Regions from separate parts of the Mesorhizobium sp. ES1-3 genome, predicted to be linked through region 2. Evidence: predicted binding sites of a transcription regulator. Region 2 holds the regulator's gene; each other region holds the start of a gene.
What was found. The regulator PhoB, encoded in region 2, activates phosphate uptake and scavenging genes when phosphate is short. The targets are predictions, from matches to a motif close to TGTCATNNANCTGTCAT.

Region 1 (7,679 bases), on a different contig from region 2:
GCTCCTGGTGATGGGCGTGTTGATTTCATTGTTCGTCTTCGTCACCAAGCGCATGACCATCGGCCGCCGCATCTACGCCATGGGTGGCAACGCCAAGGCGGCGCAACTGTCGGGCATCAACACCGAACGGCTGACGCTCCTGGTGTTCGTCAATATGGGCGTGCTGTCGGCACTCGGCGGCCTCATCATCGCCGCGCGTCTCGGCCAGGCCGTGCCGGCCGCGGGCCTCGGCAGCGAGCTCGACGTGATCGCGGCCGTCTTCATCGGCGGCGCCTCCGCGATGGGCGGCGTCGGCCAGGTCATCGGCGCGGTGGTCGGCGGCTTCATCATGGGCGTGATGAACAACGGCATGTCGATCATGGGCGTCAATGTCGACTGGCAGCAGGTGGTCAAGGGACTGGTCCTGCTCGGGGCCGTCATCTTCGACGTCTACAACAAGAACAAGGCTTAAGGGCTGGGGGCGAGGACTAGGAGGCATACGGGTTCTAGATCGCGAAGCTGCCGGCGGCCCGTCGGCACCAAGAAGTCCGGGGAAGGACCAGGCTCGCGAACGCAATCCGGACGAAGCGTTTCAACCGTGGCGCGTTTCCGCGCCGCGCCGGTCAGGGTTTGCCCATTGGCAGCCGGATACAGATAAATGAGAGAGGACTGATCATGCTGATCTCGCAGATTCTCGACGACGCCGAGACGATCCGTGTCGTTGCCCGCAGCGGCGGGAAGACCCGGATCATCAACGGCGCGCGGAGCGTCTATTCGCTGGCGATGGAGGCCGCCCGCACCGGCGTCGGCCTGGCCGCCCTGATTGAACGCAAGGGACTTGGCGAGACGATCGATCTGGACGCCGCCTATAAGAGGGGGCGCCTTCTGTCGCCGATCAATCACCCCGACCCGGCGCATCTGCATCTGACCGGCACGGGGCTGACGCATCTCGGGTCGGCCGCGACGCGCGATTCCATGCACAAGAAGCTCAGCACCGACGGGGAGGAGCAACTCACCGATTCCATGAAGATGTTCCGCATGGGGCTGGAAGGCGGCAAGCCTGCGAAAGGCCAGGTCGGCGTGCAGCCAGAATGGTTCTACAAGGGCAACGGTACCATGGCGGTCGCGCCTGGCGCGGCGCTCATGTCACCGGCCTTTGCCAAGGATGCCGGCGAAGAACCGGAGGTCGCCGGGATCTATGTCATTGGCGATGACGGCGCGCCGTTCCGTGTCGGCTTCACGCTGTCGAACGAGTTCTCGGACCATGTGACGGAGCGCGTGAACTATCTGTTCCTGGCCCACTCCAAGCTGCGCAACGCCTCGTTCGGGCCGGAGATCCTGATCGGCGACCTGCCTTCGGACATCCGCGGCACGTCGCGGATCCTGCGTGACGGCAAGACATTGTGGGAGAAGCCGTTCCTGTCGGGCGAAGCGAACATGTCGCACACCATCGCCAATCTCGAGCACCACCACTTCAAATATTCGGCGTTCCGCCAGCCGGGCGACGTACATGTGCATATGTTCGGCACCGCGACGCTGTCCTTCGCCGACGGCATCAATACCGAGGCCGGCGACGTGTTCGAGATCGAGGCAGGGGATTTTGGTCTGCCGCTGCGCAACCCGCTGGAAATCGAAAAGCCGGTGAAGGTGGCGGTGAAGGCGCTGTGACGCGCCAGACATCAGGACGTCATAGATGGTCCTATGACAGGCTTTGACATATGGTCTTGAGGTATTTGCCAGGCGCCGTACGAAGCCTTGGCTTCGTGCTCTTGCTCGCGCACGCGTCGTCCGTGGCTTATGGAGCCGCGCAGTGCAGTCCCAAATCCTATGGCGAAGCACTCGGGCTTATGAAGAACCGGCTTCTGACGTCCGGTTACTCAAGTCCTCAGGTCGAATTTCTGATGCAAAACGCTGACCAGCGAATGTCCACGCTTGGCGGTGCGAAACTGAACGAGGCGGCCAAGCCATGCGGGATAGACTCAGCCCGAGCCCATGTCCTCGGCTGCCTGGACAAAGTCCTGTTCCCCTTGGAAGGATCAAAGGCTTCGCTTGACGCTGCAAGGCAGAAACGCATCTGGGGTAAAACGCAACTCGCACGGCGCGAACTGCTGTTCATCGGCAGCTTCAATGCGTGTCTCGGCACTGCGAGAAAGCGCATGTTTCACGGCTAGAATAGTCAAACGTCAAACGGATGCTGAACTCGTCGGCTGGAGAGGTCGGCTAAAGCTCTGCATGGCCTCATGGCGTCAGGATCAGCGCGCGGCGCGGAAATGCTTGGACAGCTTCAGGCCTTGCGCCTGGTAGTTGGAGCCCAGGTCGGTTCCGTAGAGCGCCTGCGGCCGCTTCAGCATGTGCTCGTAGACCAGCCGGCCGACGATCTGGCCATGATCGAGGATGAACGGCACTTCGTGGCTGCGCACTTCGAGCACCGCCCGACTGCCGGTGCCGCCGGCCGCCGAATGGCCGAACCCCGGATCGAAAAAACCGGCATAGTGGACACGGAACTCGCCGACCAGCGGATCGAAGGGCGTCATCTCGGCGGCGTAGAGCGGCGGCACATGCACCGCCTCCTGGCTGACGAGGATGTAGAACTCGTCGGGATCGAGCACCAGTTCGCCGGCGCCGCTCTTGTGGATCGGCTCCCAGAAGTCGACGACATCCTGGGCGGCACGCTTGTCGACATCGATGAGGCCAGTGTGGTGCTTGCCGCGATAGCCGACCAGCCCATCCTTGTCGCCGTTGAGATCGATCGACAGCGCGATGCCGCCGCCCGAAATGTTCGGCGGCTCGGTGGCGACCAGCATCTCGGCGCGGTGCAATTCATGCAGTTCGGCTTCCGAAAGCAGCGCGTTGCCGGTTCGAAAACGGATTTGAGACAGGCGCGAACCGGTGCGCGCAATGATCGGGAAGGTGCGCGGGCTGACTTCGAGATAGAGCGGACCCTGATAGCCAGCGGCGATCTTGTCGAACTCATGGCCCCGGTCGGTCATGACGCGGGTGAAGATGTCGAGCCGACCAGTCGAGCTCTTCGGATTGGCCGAGGCCGAAATGCCAGCCGGCAGGGCCAGGCTCTCGAGCAGCGGCACAATATAGACGCAGCCGGTTTCGAGAACCGCGCCTTCGGTCAGACTGATCTCGTGCAGCTGCAGCCGATCGAGCTTTTCCGAGACCTTGTGGTTGGGACCGGGCAGGAACGAGGCCCGCACCCGCCAGGCCTTTTCACCCAATCTGAGATCAAGACTGGCCGGCTGGATCTGATCGGCATCGAGCGCACGCGGCGACTTCAGCGCGCCGGACTGGAACAGCGCCGAAATGTCCTGATCGGGAAGAATGCCTGTCTGCCGCAAAGTCTGGCTCCTGGGCCTTTGATACAAACCTCTTAATGAAGCCGGCAATTGACGCAAGCGTGGCGCGGGTCTAAAGGGTCGTTATCCCGTGGTGATTTGGCCGGTCGGCTTGCAGCCACGTTAAACAAGTCGCTAAAGGACCGTCGGGCCGCAAGGCCGTATGGACCGGTTGCGACTTTTTCGCGGCCGGTTTTTTTGTGTTTGGATAGGACGATGACGAGCAAGACGCGCAATTGGAAGCCTCAAACCGCACTCGTGCATGGCGGAACCCTGCGTTCCCAATTCGGCGAAACCTCCGAGGCGATGTACCTGACCCAAGGCTATGTCTACAAGACCGCCGAGGCGGCGGAAGCCCGCTTCAAGGGCGAAGAGCCTGGCTTCATCTATTCGCGTTACGCCAACCCGACCGTCGACATGTTCGAAAAGCGCATGTGCGCTCTCGAAGGCGCCGAGGACGCGCGCGCCACGGCGTCGGGCATGGCTGCGGTGACGGCGGCCCTTCTGTGCAGCGTCAAGGCCGGCGACCATATCGTGGCGGCGCGCGCGCTGTTCGGTTCCTGCCGCTGGGTGGTCGAGACGCTGGCGCCGCGCTATGGCATCGAGGCGACTTTGGTCGACGGCACCGATATCGCCAACTGGGAAAAGGCGGTCAGGCCGAACACCAAGCTGTTCTTCCTGGAAAGCCCCACCAACCCGACGCTGGAAGTCGTCGACATCGCCGCCGTCGCTTCGCTTGCCAATTCGATCGGCGCGAGGCTTGTCGTCGACAATGTCTTCGCCACGCCGCTACAGCAAAAGCCGTTGCAGCTTGGTGCGCACATCGTCGTCTACTCGGCCACCAAGCACATCGACGGCCAGGGTCGCTGCCTGGGCGGCGTCATCCTTTCGGACAAGAAGTGGATCGACGAAAATCTGCACGACTACTTCCGCCACACCGGCCCCAGCCTGTCGCCGTTCAATGCCTGGACCTTGCTGAAGGGTCTCGAGACGCTGCCGCTGCGCGTGCGCCAGCAGACGGAAAGTGCCGGCAGGATCGCCGACTTCCTGGCCGAGCAGCCGCAGATCGCCCGCGTCATCTATCCGGGCCGCGCCGACCACCCGCAGGCCGCCATCGTCAAGAAGCAGATGTCGGGCGGCTCGACGCTGATCTGCCTTGACGTCAAGGGCGGCAAGCCGGCGGCCTTCGCCCTGCAGAACGCCCTCGACATCGTGCTGATCTCGAACAATCTCGGCGATGCCAAGAGCCTGATCACCCATCCGGCGACGACGACGCACAAGAACCTGAGCGACGAGGCCCGCGCCGAACTTGGCATCGGGCCTGGCACGCTCAGGCTGTCTGTCGGCCTGGAGGACGCCGACGACCTGCTGGAAGACATCGCGCAGGCGCTGAAGGCGGCCAAATAGGCTGTTCAGGAGCGTCGTCCGCGGCGATCAGGCGCGCGACGGCGTCTCCTCCAGTTCGGCTGCCTTGGTGCGGATGGTCATGGCGTTGCCGCGCCAGTCGACGGCGCCGCCGAGCCAGCCGCGCGCCCAGATGAACGGGAGCATCACGTCGCGCGCGAGCATCGCCGCGACCATGCGCGGCGACAGGTGCCAGCCCTTGGACAAGGCCAGCGCGCACTCCGGAAGGTAGAAGGCCGCCAAGACGGCAATCGCGGTTGCCCAGAGGCTGACGCCCGCGCTCGCCGCCGCAACCAGCGCAAGCGCCAGAGGCACCGCCGCGCCAGTCAGGATTTCGGGCGCGAAGAACAGCGGGAACGTGACGCGGCGCAGGCGCGCCCAGCGGGCCTGGCGCGACCAGATCTCGCCAAGCGTGCGCTGGCCGAGCGGCTGCTCGAAGGGCGCCGCAACGAGATTGACGCGCAGGCCGAGGCCGTTGACCAGCTTGGTCGCGGCGGCGTCCTCGGCGATCTCGGCGGCCAGCGCGCGAATGCCGCCATTTGCGTCCAGCATCGGCTTGTTCCACAGCATGCTCTTGCCCTGGGCAAAGCCGAGGCCGAGCGCCTCGCCGGCATACTGCCAGCGGGCCTGCAATGTGTTGAGGAAGGCGCATTCTACATCGGCCCAGAAACCCACTGGTCGCGAGCCGATCGGCGTCGAGCAGACAAGGCCGGTGTCGGGCCGCCATGCCGCCATCATGTGCTCGACATAGTCCCTCGGCATCAAGACGTTGGAATCGGCAAGGATGACCCAGTCATGGCGCGCCGCTTCCCAGCCCTTGACGCAATTGTTGAGCTTTGGATTGGCGCTGACACGGTCGTCACCGATCAGCAGCCGGGCCGGCACCTCGGGAAACCGGGCAATCGCCCTGTTTATCAGTTTGACCACCGGGTCGTCGGTATGGGCGACGCAGAAAATCAGTTCGTAGCGTGGCCAGTCGAGCGCGAAGGCGCGTTCCAGCGTCTCATGCGTGAACGGCTCGACGCCACGCGACGGGACGATGATCGACACCGGTTGCGACTTGCCGGCCGGCGGGGCGATCGTGCCGCGCCGTTTCAGCTGTGAGGCGGCGAGCGAGATGCTGGCGGCGTTTGAAAGGATGAGTGCGGTCGAAAGCGAGGCGGCTATGAAGGTGAGTCCCATCGAGATCTGGTCACTCCGGAAAGGCGGCCCGCATCGTGGCCGTTTTCAACAGTTCGACAGAGCGCCGAGTCGCCCGGTTCGTGCACACCACCATTGTCGTGTGTCACTTAAATGACATTCTTTGCCGGCACCTGCGGTTCAAGGTCGGGCGCGACAAGACGCGCACGTTGACCTGCTCACCGGGAGCGCCGAAAGTCGTCGGATTGTTTTGGAGCCGCTCATGTATCGCGCCGTGACGCGCAACATCGAAGTGCAGGTCAGGCCGTTCTATCTCGAGGACCGTTCGGATCCCTCGGAAAACCGCTATGTCTGGGGCTATCAGATAACGATCGACAACCAGTCGGACGAGTTCGTGCAGTTGTTGTCGCGCTACTGGCACATCACCGATGGTGCCGGCCGGGTCGAGGAAGTACGCGGCCCGGGCGTTGTCGGCGACCAGCCGGAACTCAATCCCGGCGACAGCTATCAATACACGTCCGGCTGCCCGCTCTCGACGCCGTCCGGGATCATGGTCGGACGCTACACGATGCGCAACAAGCGCGGCGAGACGTTCGACATCGCCATCCCCGCCTTCTCGCTCGATCTGCCGGGAACAAGGCGCACGGTGAATTAGCGCCGACGGTCGCGCTGCCCCTCATCCGCCCTTCGGGCTCCTTCTCCCCGTGAACGGGGAGAAGGAAAGATACCTCACTGAGCCGCAAATTCCGCCGGATCGAAGTCGTACTGCGTAGAACAGAACTCGCAGGCGACATGGATGCCGCCATCCTCGGTGCTGTCCTTGATCTCCTGCGCGGAGAAGCCCTCGAGGATGCCACGGATCTTGTCCCGGGAGCATGAGCACTGGTCGGTGACGGGAACGCCGCCGAAGACGCGCACGCCATGCTCGTGGAACAGGCGATAGAGCAGCCGCTCGGCGCCGATGGTCGGATCGATCAATTCGGTCGGCTCGATGGTGCCGAGCAAGGCCAGCAACTCCTGCCAGGAATTGTCCGTGGGATCATGGATCTCCTCGCGCGGATCGCCATCCCCGCCCGGCAAGTCCGGAATGCGCATGCGCTCGGAGGCCTGCGGCAGGAACTGCGCCAGGATACCACCGGCGCGCCACTGCTCGCGCGCCCCGCCGACGCCGGGCGTCAGCAGCTTGGCGACCGAGAGCCTGATATCCGTCGGGATCTGTTCCGACTGGCGGAAATAGGTGCGCGCCGCATCTTCCAGCGTCTCGCCGTCGAGCTGGACGATGCCCTGATAGCGCTGCGTATGGGCGCCCTGGTCGATGGTCAGCGCCAGCACGCCGCTGCCAAGCAGCGTTTGCTGCGAGGTCTCGCCGGCCGCAATCAGGGCCTCCAGCCGGTCGGCGTCGAAACGTGCATAGGCGCGCAGCGCCGACGGCGTGGAAAAATCCGCGACCAGCATGTCGACAGGCCCGTCGGTACGGGTCTGCAGAATGAACTTGCCTTCGAACTTGAGCGAGGTGCCGAGCAGCACCGTCAGCACACAGGCTTCCGCCAGCAGGCGGGCGACCGGCTCGGGATAGTCGTGGCGGCCAAGGATGGCGTCGAGCATCGGCCCGAGCTGCACCGTGCGGCCACGCACGTCGAGCGGACCGACTTCGAAGGGAACGACGTGATCGTCGCCGGCGTAGCCGAACTCGCCGAGTTTGGGGTGATGTTCAGTCACTTGATGGCTTTCCAACATGACAAGGCTCCAGGGCGCGGCCATGCGGCCCTGGTGGGCACATGCGTCCAAACGCGCTTGATTTGCGTGATGCGG
Region 2 (7,679 bases):
GCCGGCGAGCCCCTGCGCCGTCAGCGCCGCGACGACGCCGCCGGCGGTGCCGTCATTGGCCGCGACCACCGCGTCGACCTTGTTGTCGTTGGCCGTGAGGAACTGCTCCATGTTCTTCTGGGCGTTGGCGGGCAGCCAGCCGTCCGTATAGGCCTCGCCGACATTCTTGATCTTGCCGCTGTCGATGGCTTCCTTCAGCACTTCCATCGAGCCCGAGAACAGGAAGTCGGCGTTCGGGTCGGCGCCCGATCCCTTGATGAAGACGTAATTGCCTTCAGGCTTCACCTTGAACACCTCGCGGGCCTGCATGCGGCCGACTTCCTTGTTGTCGAAGGTCAGGTAGAAGACGTCCTTGTTCTCGATCAGGCGGTCATAGCCGACGACCGGAATGCCCTCGTCGAGCGCCTTCTGTACCGCCGGGCCGATGGCCGACGCATCCTGCGCCAGGATGATCAGCGAATTGGCGCCCTGCGAAATCAGGCTTTCGACATCGGTCAGCTGCTTGCCGGGATTGGACTGCGCATCGGCGGAAATGTACTTGTCGCCCGCGGCCTCGATCGCCTTCTTCATGGCGGCTTCGTCAGTCTTCCAGCGCTCTTCCTGGAAATTCGACCACGAAACGCCGATGACCTTGTCCTTCGCCTGCGCGACCGACGCCAGTGTCAGCGACATGGCGACACCCGCCAGAATGGCGACTGTGAATCTCTTCATGTTATCCTCCCTGCGCCGCGTATGGCGCGACCAAACTGGCCCGAAGGCCGGCACAGAGGCCCTATTTTTTCGAGCCCCGAAAAAATACTGGTCCATCGTCGGAACGCTGTCAACATCGATTCTGATGCATTTTGAGGTGCCGGGAACCTTTTTTCGAGTCCTGCAATAAATAAATGACAGCACCAGCCGCTTCTGCCAGTATTCGACGCGTTGCCGGAGGTGTCGAGGGGCGTCAGGAACCACGGCGACGGGGAGGATGTGGGAAAGCATGTCGGTCGGAATCCGTCACGACGATCTGCGCCGGCGCAACCGCGCAATGGTGATTGCAGCCGTGCGCCAAGGTGACCAGCCCTCGCGCACCGAGATCGCCGCGACCACGGCCCTCAGCCACTCGACCATATCGGCGATATCAGCCGACCTGATCGCAGAGGGTATCCTGACCGAAGGCAAGCCCAACGAGGCCGGCTCACTGAAACGCGGCCGGCCACAGGTCGGCCTTGGCCTCAACCCCGAGGCCGCGGCTGTGATGACCGTGGTGCTGTCGCTGAATTTCCTCTCTGTCGCCGTCATCGATTATGCCGGCCAGGTGGTCGCCGAGGAACAGCGCCGGCTGGACACGCTGACCATGTCGCGCGAGGCGCTGATCGGCGAATGCACGGCAATAGTACGACGTCGCCTCGAGGATCCCGATCTCGATGTCCGCAGTGTGGCCCGCATCGCGTTGGCGATCCAGGGCATCACCGACACCGAGGCGCGCGCCATGCTGTGGTCGCCGATCACGCCGCAGACGGACATAGCCTTCGCCGACATACTCGAAGCCGAATTCGGCATCCCCGCCACCGTGGAGAACGACTGCAACATGATGGCGGTGGCGCTGCGCCGGCGCGACCCCGAACGCTACCGCGACGACTTCATCGCCATCCTGCTCTCGCACGGCATCGGCATGGGCCTGGTGCTGAAGGGCGAGCTGTTCACCGGCACGCATTCGTCGGGTGGCGAGTTCGGCCACATGATTCATCGCCCGGGCGGCGCGCTCTGCCGCTGCGGGCGGCGCGGCTGCGTCGAGGCCTATGCCGGCAACTACGCCATCTGGCGTAACGCCAGGCAGCTTGGTGAGGACACCGAGCCGGTCGCCGATGTCAGCGACGCGCAAATGCGGACACTCGCGGCGACGGCAAGGGAGAAGGACGGACCGGAGCGCGAAGCCTATCGCAAGGCCGGCGAGGCGCTGGGCTATGGGCTGGGCAGCCTGTTCACGCTGATCGATCCCGCACCGGTCGCCATGGTCGGCGTCAGCGCCGCCGCCTTCGACTTGATCGAGCCGGCCTTGCGCGAGGCCATCGCCCAGACCGCCGGCGGCCAGCATTCGGAATCGATTTCCTTCGACACCGAGCCGAACGAGCTGCCGCTCATTCGCGAAGGCTGCGCCATGCGCGCACTGACTTTCGTCGACCAGGAGATTTTCGCGCCTGGTGTACAGGCAAGGGCGGGCGCGGGAAAGAACGTTGCCTGAGACCAAGATCGAACCCAATCACTCCGACGGGGCATGACATACTACCCGCCAGATTTCGGGCCTCCTGCTAGAGCATGATGTCGAAAAGTGTGAAGCGGTTTTCGGACGACATCATGCTCTATCTCTTTGATTTAGAAACGGATTCAGATTTCAGGTCGATTCGACCTAAAATCATCCGGCTCTAAGCCCCGTCGGCCGGCGGTGCGGTCCGCCGTGCGCCAGTACCCACAACCGGCGTTCAGGCCGGGTAGAGCGCCGCAGCCCAGCGGCAGAAGGTCTGCACCGCGTCATTGCGCCCCGCCCCGTCGGCCTGCACCATGTAATGCGCGCCACTTATGGGCACGCGGTGCGGCAAGGGCGCGACCAGTTGGCCGGAATCGAGAAACGGCCTGGCGAAACTCTCCAGAACGATCATGGCGCCGCCGCCCGTGGTCATCGCCCACAGCGCGAGCAGCGATGAATCGTAGCGGGCACGCTGCGGCGGGGCCGGGAGGGCGAGGCCGAAATGATCCGACAGGCGCTGCCACTCGGTCTCAAACCCGATCACATGGTGCAGGCAGGCAAAGGGGAAGTCGCGGATGTCCCGGCGCCCCGCCAACCAGGCGGTGTCGGCAGGATGGCAGACGACGATCGCGGATTCATGGGCCAGCAGTTGAACCGCACCCTCGGGCCAGTCGCCGTGCCCCCAGCGGATGTCGACATCGCTGTTGCCGGCTTCAAAACGATCGGACCAGACGAAGGTGGAGAGTTGGATGTCGATCTCTGGGTGGGCCTGCCGAAAATCGGCCAACCGGGGCGCAAGGATCAACGCCGCCCAAGTGATCGAGGCGCGCACCCGCACCACCCGCCGCGATGGGCGCGCGAAGAGACCGTCCGTCGCCCGCTGCAACTCGGCGAAGGACTGGCGCACCGGCTGGGCATAGGCCTGGCCGATATCCGTCAGCGCAACGCCGCGCGGCAGCCGCTCGAACAGCCGCGCGCCGACATGCTTTTCCAGCAGGCGGATATGCTGGCTGACGGCCGCTGCGGTCAGGTTCAGCTCAGCGGCCGCGGCGGTGAAACTGCCATACCGCGCCGCCGCCTCGAAGGCGAGCAGCCAGGTCGGGTGCGGTGTTTTCATGAGATCTTACCATCAATTAAAATGACCCCAATACCTGAAAAGATATTCTTTGTGTTGTCAATTTCCGAGCAATACCCTGCGCATGAACCACGGCCGGAAAAGAGCGACATCGATGTCAGACCGGAAGGAATGGAACCACGTCCCCGACAGCCTGCCCATTGAGATTGCGCCGGTCTGGCGCTGGCCGCTGAACCTCGCAGCGATCTTTCGCTGGTATGTCGGAAGCTGGCTGCCTGTCTCAATCAATCTCGTCATCGTGGGGCTGGCCTTCGCGGCTTATGCCTTGGCCAGCCCCACGCTTGCCCAGGCGAAGGAGCCAGGGCTATGGATCGGGGTGATCTGGCTACGAAACTTCGGCCTGACGGTAGTTGTAGCGCAGGGGCTGCATCTTGTTTTTCACCGCCACCAGTTGCAGGGCACCGACAAGAAGTTTGATCCGCGCCCCTACCCGCGCAAGGGGCGCGCCTTCAGTTTCGACAGCCAACTGGCCGACAACGTGTTCTGGTCGCTGGCTTCGGGCGTAACGATCTGGTCGGCATACGAGGCGCTGGTCTGGTGGGCGATGGCCAATGGCTATGCGCCGACTCTAACATGGTCCGGCCACCCGGTCTGGTTCGTCGGCCTCTTCCTGTTGATCCCGATCTGGGAGAGTTTCTACTTCTACTGGATTCACCGGCTGCTCCATACGAAGCTCCTTTACCGCATCCACGCGCTGCATCACCGCAATATTGATGTGGGGCCGTGGTCGGGCCTTGCGATGCACCCGGTTGAACACATTTTCTATTTCGGAACCGCGCTGGTCCATTTCGTTGTTCCGTCCAGCCCGGTGCATCTTATCTGCCACCTGATGTTCTATGGCCTTTACGCCATTACCACCCATACCGGGTTCGAAGGGCTCTGGCTGGCCGGGCGCAAGCGCGTCGACCTGGGCACCTTCCACCACCAGCTTCATCATCGCTACTTTGAGGTGAACTACGGCACGCTGGAAGTGCCATGGGACAAGTGGTTCGACACCTTCCACGATGGCACTGAATCGGCAAAGGCACGGATGAAGGCGCGTCTTGCCGCGCGGCGCCGGCTATAGGTCACGCCGGCGGAACGGGCACGTGATATAAGCCCTCAGGCAGGTTTACGCCGCAGACCGCCCTAGCCCCCGATCTCTTTACCGCAAGGCCGGCGAAACGCTCGGATACGGGCTTGGCAGCCTGTTCGCGCTGATCGATCCCGCACCGGTCGCCATGGTCGGCGTCAGCGCCGCCGCCTTCGACCTGATCGAGCCGGCGTTGCGCGAGGCCATCGCCCACACCGCCGGCGGCCAGCATTCGGAATCGATTTCCTTCGACACCGAGCCGAACGAGCTGCCGCTCATTCGCGAAGGCTGCGCCATGCGCGCATTGACTTTCGTCGACCAGGAGATTTTCGCGCTGAGCGTGCAAGTGAGAGGGAGTGCCGGGAAGAGCGTTGCCTGAAACCGTGCAACGCCTTGCAGTCCGGGAAACGCATGGCCGGACGCCAGGACTGCGCGTCCCAACTGCTTGACTGGGCGTCCCAAGCTATTGACGGCTTCGATGACAGTGACACCCATGCCGTGTGATCGGTGTGACGCCGACGTTGGGGGGAGTGGAAAGTTCGACACCGGTTCAGATGCGCAAACCCGACAGCACGCTCGACATGGCAACGGCACAGCGAGTTGAATGGCCATTTCCGCGAGGCGAGGCATGTTTCGCTGCACTCGCGCTGGCTGAGCGGCGCTTTAATCCTCGCGGATCGCGTAGCCCGCGCCGCGGATGGTGCGGATGACGTCCGGCATGCGGCCATTGTTGACCGCCTTGCGCAGCCGTCCGACATGCACGTCCACGGTGCGCTCGTCGATATAGATCGTCTCGCCCCAGACATTGTCGAGCAGCTGGCTGCGCGAGAACACCCGGCCGGGATGGCGCATCATGAACTCTAGCAACCGGAACTCGGTCGGGCCAAGCCGGATCTCGCTCTTCTTGCGATAGACCCGGTGCGATTCGCGGTCGAGCACGATGTCTCCGACCTTGAGCACGCTGGACAGCACTTCCGGCTTGGCGCGGCGTAGCAGCGCCTTGACCCGGGCCATGAATTCCGGCGTCGAGAACGGCTTGACCAGATAGTCGTCGGCACCGGTCGAAAGGCCGCGCACGCGGTCGCTCTCCTCGCCGCGTGCCGTCAGCATGATGATCGGCAGCCTCTCGGTCTCGGGCCGCATTCGCAGGCGCCGACAGAGCTCGATGCCGGAAACCGCCGGCACCATCCAGTCGAGCACCAGGAGGTCGGGCACGTTCTCCTGGAGGCGGATCTCGGCTTCGTCGCCGCGCGTCACCACCTCGACCTGGTACCCTTCCGATTCCAGATTGTAGCGCAGGAGCACACCGAGCGGCTCCTCGTCCTCCACCACCATGATGCGTGGCGCGATCATCGATTGATCATCCCTGCCGTCAAGCCGCCGGCACCGACATCGCCGTCTCGTCCTGCTTCGGACGATTGGCGGGCAGTTGCGTGCCAGTCAGCACATAGTACGCATTCTCGGCGATGTTGGTCACATGGTCGCCGATGCGTTCGAGGTTCTTGGCGCAGAACAAAAGATGCGTGCAAGCCGTGATGTTGCGCGGATCCTCCATCATGTAGGTCAGGAGTTCGCGGAACACCGAGGTGTATTTGACGTCGATGCGTTCGTCGTCGTTCCTGAGCTTGGCGAGTGCGGCGGCATCGCCGGCCGCATATTCCTCGACCACGCCCTGCACCTGGATCAGCACCAGCTGCGCCATGGAGTCGATCGAATGCGACAGGTCGCGCGGCGTGGCGGTGAGGCCGACGGAGCCGACGCGCTTGGCGATGTTCTTGGCAAGGTCGCCGATGCGCTCGAGATCGCCCGCCATGCGGATCGAGCCGACGACATGGCGCAGATCGTCGGCCATCGGCTGGCGCTTGGCGATCAGGGTGATGGCGCGGTCGTCGAGTTCGCGCTGGCGCGCGTCCATGATGGCGTCGTCGGAGACGACGCGCTGTGCCAGCGCGTTGTCCGAATTCAGCAGCGCCTTGGTGGCGCCACCGACCATCGTGCCGGCGAGATCGCCCATGTCGCTGATCAGCCTGCTGATCTGTCCGAGATCCTCGTCGAAGGCTGCGACTGTGTGTTCGGCCATGATCCTGGTCCTCGTATGCGTGATATCAGCCGAAGCGGCCGGTGATGTAGTCCTGCGTGCGCTTCTCGCGAGGCGACGTGAAGATCTTCTCGGTCTTGTCGAATTCGACCAGTTCGCCCAGATACATGAAAGCCGTCTGCTTCGAGACGCGCGCGGCCTGCTGCATGTTGTGGGTGACGATGACGATCGTGTAGTCGGCCTGCAACTCGTCGATCAGTTCCTCGATCTTGGCGGTGGACAATGGGTCGAGCGCCGAGGCCGGCTCGTCGAGCAGGATGACTTCCGGCTTCACCGCCACGGTGCGGGCGATGCAAAGCCGCTGCTGCTGGCCGCCCGACAGGCTGAGGCCGCTGGCGTTCAGCTTGTCCTTGACCTCGGTCCACAGTGCCGCGCGCTTCAGCGCCTGTTCGACACGGCCGTCCATCTCGGCCTTGCTGATCTTCTCATAGAGCCTGACGCCGAAGGCGATGTTCTCATAGATCGACATCGGGAATGGCGTCGGCTTCTGGAACACCATGCCGATCTTGGTGCGCAGCAGGTTGAGATCCTGCGAGCGGTCGAGAACGTTTTGGCCGTCGAGCAGCACCTGACCCTCGGCGGTCTGCTTGGGGTAGAGCTCGTAGATGCGGTTGAAGACGCGCAGCAGCGTCGACTTTCCGCAACCCGACGGTCCGATGAAGGCCGTCACGCTGCGCTCGGGCAGCGACAACGTGATGTCCTTCAGCGCCTTCGACTGGCCGTAGTAGAAATTGAGGTTCTTGACCTCGATCTTCGCCTTGGCGGCTGCCTCGGTGGCAATCGTCATGTCTGGAGACAACATCTGGCTCATTTGTCCTCTCTGCGTCCGGTCAGGCTGCGCGCAAAGATGCTGAGCGCGAGAACCGTCAATGTGATTATGAGTGCGCCGGTCCAGGCCAGCTGCTGCCATTCCTCATAGGGGCTGAGAGCGAACTGGAAGATGGTGACCGGCAGGCTGGCCATCGGCGCGTTGAGATTGCTCGACCAGAACTGGTTGTTCAGCGCGGTGAAGAGCAGCGGCGCCGTCTCGCCGGAGATGCGGGCGATCGACAGCAATATGCCGGTGACGATGCCGGAAAGTGCGGCACGGTAAGCCACTGATTTGATGACCACCCAGCGCGGCGCGCCGATCGCGGTGCCGGCTTCG
Region 3 (7,679 bases), on a different contig from region 2:
CATCCTGGCCGAAGACCGGGACCGAAAGAATGAAGCCGGAGCGATCAGCGTCATTGCCGGTATGGATGAAATCGGTGTTGTCGCAGGTGATGAGTTCCTTCGTGCCGATGACCGGCACATCCAGCCCGTCGATGTTGCTGGAATTGGGATAGTTCGCCTTCAGCCAGGCAAGCTGTTTGACCAGCTCATGGTATTCATAGGTTTCAACTTCTTCGGGCGGACGGATCAGCGAATTGTCATCCAGCTTGACGGGCTTTGTGTACGCGGCGGCGTCTGACCTTGCCCTGGCATTCACGATCAACTGGTCGAACTGGAGGATCGGCTCCTCGAGCTTGCCGGTCACGGCGTCGAAGCGGTCCGGGTCGAAATCCAGCGGCAGGAAGTAGACCTCGGAAATGGAGACGTTGTTAGCGAGGTTATTGTAGATCTGCTGGATGGTCGCACGGCCTTCGTCGCCCAGATTGGTGCCGTGCCGGTCGAGGTTCCTGACGCTTGGCAGATAGGTCAGGGTCCGGACATTTTCGTAGACGGACCGCAAGGCGTCTTCGACGGTCTTGGCGGTCGCGCGCGATGCCGCCCGGGAGTTTTCCAGATAACGTTCCCTGGCAAGCGCGTAATCCCGCTGGGCATCGATGTGCAAAGCCACCAGCATTGCTGCGCCGGTGACAAGGATCACCACAAATCCGACTGCTCGCCCGAATGCGTTCATCGGCGTCCTACCATCGATTGGCAAGGGATACCCCAGAGCAGTTTAGGAAGCCCTAATGACGAATGTCCTTCTTTACCGTTCCTCCCGGCCCGCGCGGCAATCCGGCAAGGCCAGAAACTGGTTCGCGGGCGCGGCCAATCCGGCACGTCGGCCCGCGCGAGGTCCAAGGGTTCAATTCGCTGGCTCGGTCCGCTGATCTGCATCGGTGAGCGTCTGCAGAAACGCCACGATATCGTCGATTTCGGCGTCGTTCAGCGCCGGCTTGTCGCCGGGTTTCTTGCCGTTGAAGGGCGATTCTTGGTTGAGATTTCCCCAGTAAGCCTTTGGCAGATCGTCATATTGCCTGATCGTGCCGTCGGCGTTCCTGGGATACCAGTGGCCTGGGTCGGTGTCGCGGCTGGCGTAGAAGGCGACGGCGTCGCGCAGCGTGTGGAAATATCCGTTGTGGAAGAAGCTCTTGCGCAGAGCGACGTTGCGCAGCGTCGGTGTCTTGAACAGGCCGCAATAATCGGTGCGGCCGCGAAAATCGGTGCGCAGCGGGCCGCACAGGCCGAGATCGGCATAGGCGGGGTCGGCGTTGGCCGGGATGGCCGGATTGCGCGGCACGGCGATGGCGATCAGGCCGAAATCGGTGAATTGCGGCGGCTCGCCGTCATTGGCGGGTTCACTGATATGACAGGAGGCGCAATTGCCTTTCGCCTCGTCCTCGAACAGTTCGCGGCCACGCAGTTCCTGCGCCGACAGCGTCGCCTTGCCGGCAAGGAAGGCATCGTAGCGGCTGGAATAGGGATAGAAATCGGCGGCACTCTGCTCGAACGTGCCAAGCGCCTCGGCGGCGGCGGTGAAGGCGTCGCCCGGGCGCTCGAAGACACCCTGCCCGAACACGGCCTTGAAGTCATCGGCATAGGCGGTCTTGCGCAGGGAGGCGGAGACGGCTGCTTCATCCTTGTTGGCCATCTCGAAGGGCGAGAGCAGGGGGATTTTCGCCTGATCCTTGCCGTGGTCGGCGCGGCCGTCCCAGGTCAGGCCACCGGTCGGACCGTTGTCGACGCTCTCGTCGCCTTCGTCCTCGGAATCGTGGAAATGCTCGGTGAAGGCAGGTGCCGCCTGGAGATAGCGCAGCGACGGCACGGCGCGCACGCCCTGCTGGTCGAGGTTCGGGCCGCCCATCTCGACCGGAGATGCCGAGGCCGGACCGAAAGCGTGGCGCGGATCATGACAGGACGAGCAGGCCTGCTTGCCCGAGGCCGACAGCGCCGGGTCGAAGAACATTTTTCGCCCCAAGGCGGTCAGCGCCTTGGCGCGCGCGAACGCCTGCGCGCGCGATAGCGGGCCGGGATGGACGCCGTCCGCCGTATTCGCGGGCGCGGCAAGGGCAAAGGTCGAGATCGCGGCAATCGCGATCAGCAGGCTTTTCCATCGTCTCGTCTTCATGGGGCATGGTCCGCTTTGGCCCGGAAATAGGAATGCAGTGCAACGGATTGATGACCGGCCCCAGTGCTCACGAAACCGTGTTCGCCGAGGCGGCGGATGTCACAAAGGTGACAAGGCATCCACGTTACCTGCCGCTATGGTTCCCTGCGTTCCTCCAGCCACCGTCAAGCCACGAGGTCTTTCCATGACGAGGCTCAAGCTCCTCACTTCCTTCTGTCTGGCCGGTTCGGCCCTCATTCCTCTCGCTGCGGCCAATGCTGCCCCTGCCGGCTTCGACAAGATCGACACCGTCGTCGTCATCTATGCCGAAAACCGCAGCTTCGATAACCTTTATGGCGGCTTCCCCGGCGCCAACGGGCTGGCCAATGTCTCGGCCGACCAGGCGCGCCAGTTCGACCGCGACGGCAAGCCGCTCGCCGAACTTCCGCCGGCCTGGGGCGGGCTGACCGGAAAAGGTGTCACGCCCGCGGTGACGGAGGCGCAGACGGCGCATCTCGCCAACGCCGCCTTCGCCATAGACGACCCCAAGGGTTTCAACGAGGGCACCAACGTCATCACCCACGATCTGTGGCACCGTTTCTATCAGGAGCAGATGCAGATCGACGGCGGCAAGAACGACAAATTCGTCGCGTGGGCCGATTCCGGCGGCCTGGTCATGGGTCATTATGATGGTTCGATCCTGCCGATGTGGGCGGTGGCGAAGAAATACGTGCTGGCCGACAATTTCTTCCAGGGCGCCTTCGGTGGCTCGTTCCTCAACCATTTCCAGCTCGCCTGCGCCTGTACGCCGGTCTATCCCAACGCCGACACCAGCCCGGTGAAGGACCAGATCGCCGTCGTCGAGCCCGACGGCGTGACACTGAAGGTTGCCGACAATTCGCCGGCCTCGGCGCTCGGCGGCGCGCCGAAATTCGTCAATGACGGCGCCATCACGCCCGACTTCTACGCCGTCAACACCATGCAGCCACCCTACCAGCCGAGCCACAACAAGCCGGCCGAGGGCGGCGACAAGGCGCTCGCCGACCCGGCCGCGCCCACCACGCTGCCGCCGCAGCACGACATCACCATCGGCGATCTCCTGTCGCTGAAGGGGGTGAGTTGGGCCTGGTATGCCGGCGCCTGGCAGGCAACGCTGGATGGCAAGAACGCGACGCCGGTGCCGAACTTCCAGTTTCACCACCAGCCGTTCAACTATTTCGCGGCTTACGCGCCCGGCACTGCCGCGCGCACCGAGCATCTCAGGGATGGCGGCCTGGACGGCGCCGAGTTCATCAAGGCGATCGATGACGGCAAGCTGCCGCAAGTCGCCTTCTACAAGCCGCAGGGCAATCTCAACGAGCATGGCGGCTATGCCGACGTGGCCAGCGGCGACCAGCATCTGGCCGACGTCGTTTCGCATCTGGAGAAAAGCCCGCAATGGGGCCACATGCTGGTCGTCGTCACCTATGACGAGAATGGCGGCTTCTGGGATCACGTCGCGCCGCCCAAGGCCGACCGCTGGGGCCCGGGCAACCGCATCCCGGCCTTCATCATCTCGCCCTATGCCAAGATGGGCACGGTCGACCACACGCAATACGACACCACGTCGATCCTGCGCTTCATCACCGCGCGCTTCGATCTGCCGGTGCTGACCGGCATCGTCGCCCGCGACAAGGCACTGCGCAACAACGACCAGCCGCCGATGGGCGATCTCTCAGCGGCGCTCGATCTGAGCCGATAGGGACCGGGCGAAACGCCGATATGCCGTCGCGCCGCAGCGCGCGGTGGCCTTCTCAGCCGCCATTGACAAGCGCAAGAATGAGCTTCTGCAGATTGCCGCCCTGGCCGAGTTCGACGCGGTCGAAATCGCGGCTTGCCTGCACCCGCGCCTTCGAGATTGCGTCGAGCCGACGGACCACCTCGGCCCTGGTCTTGCTGCATTTGGGATCATCGGCAACGGTCAGGCCGTCTGTCGCGGCTTCGATGTCATGGACCATTTGTATCATACTGGCGCCGTGGACCTTCTCGTGGGCACTGACGCCGGCGATGAATACCTCCCAGCTCTTCTGGACGGCCGGCGGCAGCGGCGCGGAGGGGCTTGGCAATGTGTAGGTGATGATCAGTTTCGGCTTCGCCGCCGTTAGCACGCAGCCCTTGCCCCTGGGCTTGTAGTCCCTGACTCCCCAGGTCAGCTTGAAATTGGTGAAGGCAATGGCGCGGGCAATGCCGACATTCGGTCCGTTCTGGCCGATCGACCGGTAGAGCTCGAGCCCGGACTGGCCTGAAATGGCGTAGGTCTCGACCTTCTCGACCGGCTTCCATTCGGCGTGCGCGGCGAGCGGCGACGCCACCAGGGCGGTTGTCAGAAGACACAGGCGAACTCTCAACACCGCTCTCTCCAAGGCGTGGCCTTGCTGGACAAGCAATGCCATTCAACGGCTTTTCCTATATGCTGCCGGCGGGTGCCGCAAATGCCCGGAGGGGGAAGTCATGAGAAGATGTCTCGTTGCCGCCGCTGCCTTGGCGGCTTTGCTCGGCGCGCAGCCGGTTTTTGCCGCGTCCTGCGGCTGGAGCGCGAAGATGGAAGAAGACGAGGGCGGCAGCGTGCTGACCGCTTCCGTCTGCGGCGGGCCGAAAGGCGACGCGTATCTGATGCTGACCTGTTTCGACAATCCGGTGCTGAGCTTTGATCTTGGTGCCAGCGGCCCCCAGCTGGAACCGGGCATCAGCGGCTCGTTCGACTTCAAGGCCGACGGCAAGACGGTGACGAAGACGCTGCAACTGGAGGAGATGTACAATTATTTCGTGGCGGACCTGACCAAGGCCGACCCGCTGCTCGACCTGCTGCGTTCGAAGGGGGATCTGTCGGTCAGCGCGGCCAAATATGGCGCTATCAGTTTTCCGCTGAAGGGCTCGAGCGGCGCCATCGGCAAGGTGCTGGCGCAATGCGGCAAGGCCAAGCCGGCAGGTGACGGGGATTGAGCCTCGAGAGGTTGCGCTGCCCCTCATTGTCCTGCCGGACATTTCTCCCCGTATAGGGACGGGGAGAAAGACGCTGTCGCCGGCGATTTCGCCAATTGCCGACGCTGAGGAATAGGCGCCGAGGAATGGCACAGCATTCTTCTCCCCGTCCCTATACGGGGAGAAGGTGCCGGCAGGCGGATGAGGGGCAGCGCAAGCTTCCGCCCATTGATCTCCATTCCATTAGCGGCTTGCCCTGGTGTACTGCCGGCCGTATCTCATCCGCCCATGGCCAACATCCAATTCCGCAAGGCGCAAGCCTCCGACCTGCCGGCCATCGTCGCCATGCTCGCCGATGATCCGCTGGGGGCTGCCCGCGAGGATGCCTCCTTGCCGTTGGCGCAGGGCTATCTCGATGCCTTCAACGCCATCGACGCCGACCCCAACCAGCTGCTGGCGGTGGCTGTGGACGGCGCGGAGGTGATCGGCACCTTGCAGATCACCTTCCTTGCCGGCATTTCGCGCAAGGGCGGCTGGCGCGGGCAGATCGAGGCGGTTCGCGTTGCCAGCGGCAGGCGCTCCGACGGCATCGGCAAGAAGATGTTCGAATGGGCGATCGAGGAATGCCGGGCACGGGGCTGCGGCCTTGTCCAACTCACCACCGACAAGGGCAGGGCGGACGCGCACCGCTTCTATGAAGGCTTGGGCTTCACCGCCAGCCATATCGGTTACAAGAAGAGCCTTTAACGGACGCCCGCCGCTGTCGCCGGTTCCGGCCTGGCGGCAACTGGCGTATTGCGGAAGCCTTTCAGGCACTATTCAAATCGCACGGCAAAGCGGATATAGGTCAGCTAGATTGACCTATTGTAAAAACGTCTGGGGAGGCGTGTCTTGACCCTTATGAACCTCCTGGCCTCGCGCTCGTCGCGCATGAAGGCGTCGGAAATCCGCGAGCTGTTGAAGCTGCTCGACCAGCCTGACATCATCTCGTTCGCAGGTGGCATTCCCGATCCGTCGCTTTTTCCGGCCGATGCCATCCGCGAGGCCTATGCCGATGTGCTCGGCGGCGCGGAGGCGGGGGCGGCACTGCAATACCAGGTCTCGGAAGGTTATCTGCCGCTGCGTCGCTGGCTTGCCGGGCAGATGGGCAAGCTCGGCATCGCCTGCGACGAGGCCAACATCTTCATCACCTCCGGCTCGCAGCAGGCGCTGGATTATCTGGGCAAGCTGTTCCTGTCGCCGGGCGATACCGCGCTGGTGACATGGCCGACCTATCTCGGTGCGCTGCAGGCCTTCAACGCCTACGAGCCGCGCTACGACCGGCTGCGGCCCGACGGTGGCAACATGACGCCGGCAGCCTACCACATCGCTGCCGCAGCGAATGGCGGCCGAGTGAAATTCGCCTATCTGGTGCCCGATTTCGCCAACCCGACCGGCGACACGCTGGACCGAAAGCAGCGCGAGGCCGTGCTCGACCTTGCCGGCGAGCTCGACATCGCCGTCATCGAGGATGCGGCCTATCGGGCGCTCCGCTACGACGGCGAGGGCGTCCCGCCGATCCTGGCGCTCGACTGCGCGCGCTCCGGCGGCATCGACAAGGCGCGCACGCTTTATTGCGGCTCGTTCTCGAAGATTCTGTCGCCGGGCATGCGCGTCGGCTGGGTCTGCGCGCCGCGCCACGTGATCGAAAAACTGGTGCTGATGAAGCAGGCTTCGGACCTGCACAGCCCGTCGATCAACCAGATGGTGATGCATCGCGCCGCCGAATCCGTGTTCGACGGCCAGGTGGAAAAACTCATCGGCGCCTATCGCGGGCGGCGCGACGGCCTGCTTGGCGCACTGGAAGCCAACATGCCGCAGGGCGTGACCTGGAGCCGCCCGGAAGGCGGCATGTTCGTCTGGGTGACGCTACCGGAAGGCACTGATGCCACGGAACTCCTGGCGCGGTCGGTGAAGGAGGCGCGCGTCGCCTTCGTGCCCGGCAATGCCTTCCATGCCGACGGCACCGGACGCAACACGTTGCGGCTGTCCTTCACGCTGGCCGACCGCCGCGCCGTGAGCGAGGGCATTCCAAGGCTGGCGGCGCTGCTCAAGGGGTAAGCCTCCCTGTCCCGCGCTCAAGGGCCGTTGTGGGTGCCTTTTATGGCGCCTCCTTCCAGCTTGGTGAAGGGCACGAAGGACAGCGTTCCGCCATTGTAGATGTCGGCGCGCACGACGTTGAACGTGCCGTCCGCTTCCTGGTGCTTGGTTATCTTCAGCACATGCTGCGCACCGGGTGGACCGACCGGGATGACCATCATTCCATTCGCCTTCAACTGCTTCAGCAGCGGCGGCGGAATGTGATCGATGCCACAGGTGACGATGATCTTGTCGAACGGCGCCTCTTCCTGCCAGCCATAATAGCCGTCGGCATTGCGAGTGGTGATCGCCTTGTACTCGGAATAACCTTCCGTGATCAGCCTGTCGTAAAGCGCGCGAGTCCTCGCCGCCAGCGGCTTGATGATCTCGATCGAGAACACCTTGTCGGTGAGGTTGGACAGATAGGCAGATTGGTAACCGGAGCCGGTGCCGATCTCGAGCACCTTGTCGCCAGGGT

Region 1: the regulator PhoB is predicted to act here: its motif matches at 6,010-6,026, upstream of LB536_RS15530 (ceramide glucosyltransferase).
Region 3: the regulator PhoB is predicted to act here: its motif matches at 2,240-2,256, upstream of LB536_RS13595 (acid phosphatase).

The regions. Positions count from the first base shown of each region.
Region 1 is NZ_JAIUGW010000010.1:7,487-15,165, forward strand. It holds gene mmsB (multiple monosaccharide ABC transporter permease) at 1-451, shown strand, start outside; gene araD1 (AraD1 family protein) at 655-1,647, shown strand; gene LB536_RS15515 (hypothetical protein) at 1,881-2,150, shown strand; gene LB536_RS15520 (2'-deoxycytidine 5'-triphosphate deaminase) at 2,232-3,326, opposite strand; SAM riboswitch at 3,405-3,482, shown strand; gene LB536_RS15525 (O-succinylhomoserine sulfhydrylase) at 3,540-4,730, shown strand; gene LB536_RS15530 (ceramide glucosyltransferase) at 4,758-5,909, opposite strand; gene apaG (Co2+/Mg2+ efflux protein ApaG) at 6,130-6,522, shown strand; gene LB536_RS15540 (Hsp33 family molecular chaperone) at 6,597-7,628, opposite strand.
Region 2 is NZ_JAIUGW010000005.1:56,218-63,896, forward strand. It holds gene xylF (D-xylose ABC transporter substrate-binding protein) at 1-711, opposite strand, end outside; gene LB536_RS09515 (ROK family protein) at 980-2,224, shown strand; gene LB536_RS09520 (LysR family transcriptional regulator) at 2,463-3,344, opposite strand; gene LB536_RS09525 (sterol desaturase family protein) at 3,457-4,428, shown strand; partial or broken gene LB536_RS09530 (sugar kinase) at 4,481-4,813, shown strand; gene phoB (phosphate regulon transcriptional regulator PhoB) at 5,098-5,787, opposite strand; gene phoU (phosphate signaling complex protein PhoU) at 5,807-6,514, opposite strand; gene pstB (phosphate ABC transporter ATP-binding protein PstB) at 6,540-7,343, opposite strand; gene pstA (phosphate ABC transporter permease PstA) at 7,340-7,679, opposite strand, start outside.
Region 3 is NZ_JAIUGW010000008.1:64,081-71,759, reverse strand. It holds gene LB536_RS13605 (putative bifunctional diguanylate cyclase/phosphodiesterase) at 1-676, opposite strand, end outside; gene LB536_RS13600 (cytochrome-c peroxidase) at 881-2,143, opposite strand; gene LB536_RS13595 (acid phosphatase) at 2,328-3,863, shown strand; gene LB536_RS13590 (DUF922 domain-containing Zn-dependent protease) at 3,916-4,554, opposite strand; gene LB536_RS13585 (hypothetical protein) at 4,613-5,104, shown strand; gene LB536_RS13580 (GNAT family N-acetyltransferase) at 5,372-5,830, shown strand; gene LB536_RS13575 (PLP-dependent aminotransferase family protein) at 5,984-7,183, shown strand; gene LB536_RS13570 (protein-L-isoaspartate O-methyltransferase family protein) at 7,201-7,679, opposite strand, start outside.